DNA from 2 places in the Cupriavidus sp. H19C3 genome. Region 1 is predicted to be linked to the other one. Evidence: riboswitches for the same ligand, from Rfam matches in the RefSeq annotation. Region 1 holds a riboswitch; the other holds the start of a gene.
The links. A riboswitch is a leader RNA that binds a small molecule or an ion and turns the genes downstream of it on or off. The one in region 1 is predicted to bind cobalamin.

Region 2: linked by a shared signal. The riboswitch ahead of DFLDMN_RS14260 (TonB-dependent receptor) and the one ahead of DFLDMN_RS09640 (TonB-dependent receptor plug domain-containing protein) in region 1 are both predicted to bind cobalamin.

Annotation. Positions count from the first base shown of each region.
Region 1 covers NZ_CP184985.1:2,075,244-2,077,440, forward strand. The annotation lists gene DFLDMN_RS09640 (TonB-dependent receptor plug domain-containing protein) at 1-968, opposite strand, end outside; cobalamin riboswitch at 1,092-1,365, opposite strand; gene DFLDMN_RS09645 (hypothetical protein) at 1,563-1,892, shown strand; gene DFLDMN_RS09650 (cell division protein ZapA) at 1,889-2,197, shown strand, end outside.
Region 2 covers NZ_CP184985.1:3,099,925-3,102,121, forward strand. The annotation lists gene DFLDMN_RS14260 (TonB-dependent receptor) at 1-897, opposite strand, end outside; cobalamin riboswitch at 931-1,186, opposite strand; gene DFLDMN_RS14265 (MFS transporter) at 1,352-2,197, opposite strand, start outside.

The DNA.
Region 1 (2,197 bases):
CGATCCTGGCTCTGCGCGATCTTCACACGCGTGGTCCAGTCCGGCAGCAGCCGGCCATTGACAAAGGCCGACAGCGTGTACAGCTCGCTGTCCATGCGCAGATCGTCGGTCGACCTGCCCAGCGTACTCGTGCTGTCGTACGACAGCTGGCTGTTCGAATAATAGGCCGCCACCCCGGCATCCCAGTCGGCGCTGAACTTGTGCCGCAACTGGCCGGAGACGCTGCGGTTCTCGTACGGGTTGTCGTTCGGGTTGGGCCCGCGCGTGAGCGGCACGCGCGGATTGTCGCGGCGCCACTGATCGACGTTGACCGCGGAAAAGCCATCGGTGCGAAAGATCGACCCGTTCAGGCTGAACGACGTAGCGCCGACCTGACCGCCGTACCCCACGCTGGCCGAGCGCGTCTTGTTGCTGCCGTACTCCACCTGCGCATTGCCAGCCGGGGCCTGGCCCACGCCACTCTTGGTAAAGATCTGCACCACGCCGCCGATCGCGTCGGAGCCATAGAGCGCCGACACGTTGCCGCGCACCACCTCGATATGGTCGATCTGGTCTGGCAGGATATTGGCCAGTTGCGCGGTACCGCCGCTGACGCCGGCCACGCGCACGCCGTCGATCAGGATCAGCACCTGGTTCGAGTTGGCGCCGCGCATGAACAGCGTGGTATTGGTGCCCATGCCGCCGGTCTGGGCAAATTCCACGCCGGCCTGACCACGCAGCAGCGTGCGCAGGTCGGGCGCTTGGGAATTGACGATGTCTTCCTGCGTGACGACAGTGGTGTGCGGCAGCGCGTCGGTAACGGCCTGCGCGGTGCGCGACGCGGTCACGACCACCGGCGCGAGCTCGGCCACGGAGCGCGACGCGGGAGTCGCTCCGGTCTCTGCGGGGGTGGGGGATTGCGCGAACGCAAGGGGAGGAGCCAGGCAGGCGAAGACGCCCATGCAGGCGGCCTGAAGCGGAGAACGCATGATTCGGATGGGAGGATGAATGCCGGTACCCGTTCCCCCGCGGGTCATATGGCGATGAGGCGCGCCGCCCTTGCATTCATGCTGTGTGCATCCATGCGGTGTGCATCCTGCATGCGTGCATGCGTGCGCGCCCACGTTCAGGCCGGTATCCGGGCTGGCGACATCAGGCCGGCCGCCTTCCCGTCTGCGTGAGGCATTCAGTGGCTTGTGGAGGGCCCTGCGCGGCGCGCCACGGCATCCGTGGGATGCGTGCATGCGCGTGCGCGGTCGCTTACCGTTGCGGGGGCAGCACAGGTTGGCTGGCGCCGGCGCGCGGCCGGGCTGGCTCCCTGTTTCCCGTTGAACTGCAACCCTGTCGCGGACAGGGTTGCGAGCACCTGGAACGTGCGCGAGTGTAGGGAGTTTCGCGGATCGCGTCAATGCGACGCCGACGCGTGGCGGCCGGCGGATTTGACGCGGCGTTACATGCTGTTGCATGCCGAACCATGCAACTTCCGCACGGTGCGTCGGTCAGATTGCCCTGACCGCCGTCGTGCGAAGGCACGCATCGGCTAGAATCCGGAAAACCCGACCTCAACCGGACACGACAGCACTATGCTCACTGAACTTGAACAACTGGCTGCCAAGATCGGGCGCGTGCTCCATCACGCGGATACGCTGGCGGCGGAAAACCAGCGGCTGCGCGCGGAGATCGACCGCCTGCAGGCGGAAGCCGGCCAGCTGCGCGGCGAACGCGAGGCCATGGCGGCCGATCGCGAGCTGCTCAATATCAAGATCGAGGAAGCCCAACTGCGCATCCAGTCGATCCTGGACAAGCTGCCGACGGCCAGCGACGCACGCCAGCTCGACCTGCTCGGCGACGGCAGTGCCGCTGGCGAGGCCGGCACCACACGCCCGCAACCGGCTCCCGGAGAACACGCATGAGCAACAAGCAAGTCGAAGTCACCATCGCCGGCCAGCCGTACCGCTTTGCCATCGCGCCCGACAACGAGGCTGCGCTGCTGGAGGCGGTGGCACTGGTCGATACCCAGATGAACAAGCTGAAGGGCAGCGTCTCCACCAAGGGCGTCGAGCGCGTGGCCGTGATGGCGGCGATCAGCATCGCATCGGATCTGCTCGCGCTGCGCCGCAAGCAGGAGGAAGACGGCGCGGTGCCGGTGGACGCGGTGCGCGCGCGCATTCGCGAACTGAACGAGCGCGCCGACGAGGCGCTGCGCCAGTACGCGCAC
Region 2 (2,197 bases), 1.0 Mb from region 1:
CGACAGCGTCAGGTTGACATCGCGGTTGACGTCCAGCCGTACCGATGCCGACACCATCAGGTTGTCGGCATCGCCGCGGTCGACCCAGCCCGCCGAGCGGTTGTAGGCGGTGGCGAAACGGTACGACAGATTGTCGTTGACCTTGCCGCCGCTGTCGAAGGCGACGCGCGCGGTCTTCTCGGTACCGCCGGTAATCTGCAGTTCGTTCTCGATCGGGCCGCGCAACGGTTGCTTCGGGACCACGTTGATCACGCCGCCGATCGCGCCCTCGCCGTACATGACCGACGCCGGGCCGCGCAGCACCTCGATACGGTCGGCCGCCCACGTGTCGAACGGGAACGTCACCGTGCCCGACGCCACGTACATGCGCGTGCCATCGTAAAGCTGCATGACCGAGCCCTGGCCCGCGAAGCCGCGTGCGGCCAGCGAGGTGCCGCCGTTGCCGGGAGCCGGATTGGCGGTAATGCCGGTGGCTCGCGTCACGGCCTCGCGCACACTCTGATCGCCGCGCGCGCGCATGGTCTCGCCGCTGATGACTTCGACGCTGGCCGGCGTCTCCAGCGGCGTCAGTCCCAGGCGGCTGCCCGTGTACGCCTGCCGGGATAGCGCCAGTCCGGGCTGCGCGGATTCGCTGACGACGACGGCAGGCAGTGAGGTCTCGCCGGTTGCGGCCGCGCTTTGTGCCACGTTTCTGGCCACGCTTCCGGTCGCGTCTTTGGGCGCGATCTCCGCGACGATCTCGGCGACGATGTCGGCCAATGCATAGGGACTACTGAGGCTGGCAAGCGTGCCGAGCGATGCGATGACGGCACGGCGGGGGCGGCGATGGGCCGGGCGTGACGACCGGTTGGCCGGGCGCAAGCAGCCGGCGGAGGGCGCGGACGGGTTGTATGTCATCGTAAAGCCGGGCGACCCCGCCCGGGCAAATGGTGTCGATGAGGAATACAGGCCGGTATCCGGGCTGACAGGCAGGGAGCGCTGGACTCCCGGAATGGGTCGCCTTCCCGCGCGGCTATCTCTTGCGCAGTGGCTGTCGAAGCGCCTGCCGGCGCCCGACCCGATCCATTCCAGACCTGCTTACCGTTGCGGGGGCAGCACAGGCCTTGCTACGCCGGTCAGCCGACGTCGCGCACCTGTTTCCCGTTTCACCCACGACCACGTGGGCACCTGCATTGCGGTCAGGCGCGCACTGGGCGTGCCATCGGCGCGCATTGTACTCAGAACTCGCGGCGACAAGTAATTCCGATGGCTCCGCCATTGGCAGGCGCGGGCCGGCTCTCGGTTCGGCGAGACCTGAGCCCGCACGACCGCCGGCATTCCTGCCGCCTGCCGCAATGTGCGGGGCGTTCCGCTATCCCGCCTTGTGCGCGGGTTTGCCCGCAATCCCCGCGCCCGCTTCCGGCGACAGGCGCGCGAACATCGGCAGCGATGCCAGCACCACCATCGCCGTGGCCAGGAAGGCGCAGGCAAAGTCGAAGCGATTCGCGCTGGTGCGCCCGCCCCACAGCATCGTCACCTGCAGCGAGCCGGCCGCGATCGCCACGCCTACCGCCTTCATCATCTGCTGCGCCGTGCCCTGGAACGAAGTTGCTGCGGAGAGCTGCGCCTGCGGCACGTCGGCAAAGGCCAGCGCACCCATCGAGGCAAAGCTCAGCGAGCGTGACAGCCCGCCCAGCAGCAGCACCACAAAGATGGCCGCCGCGGGCCAGGCCGGCGACAGCGCCGTGCACACCAGCAGCACCGCGCCGAACGAGACGCTGCCGACCATCAGCACGGTGCGCACGGACATCTTCTTGAGCGCGAAACGCGTCATCGGCCGCATGCAGAACGACCCCAGCGCGCTCGCCAGCGAGATCAACCCGCTGACCGAGGCGCTCAGGCCAAAGCCGACCTGCAGCGTCAGCGGCACCAGAAAGGGCAGCGCACCGGCGCCGGCGCGGAACAGGCTGCCGGCCACCGTGGCGGCATGGAAGGTCGGGATGCGCAGCAGCGAGAAGTCGATGGCGGGATCCGCGCGGCGCCGGCAATGGCGGACCGTCAGCCAGAACAGCAGCAGGCCGGCGACGATGCAGGCCACCGGCACGATGCCGGGCAACAGGCCCCGGCCGACGGTTTCCACGCCAAGCATCAGAGCCGTCAATGCCGCCGCGATCAGCGTCATGCCGGCCAGGTCGGGCGCCGGCGGATGCTCGGGTGC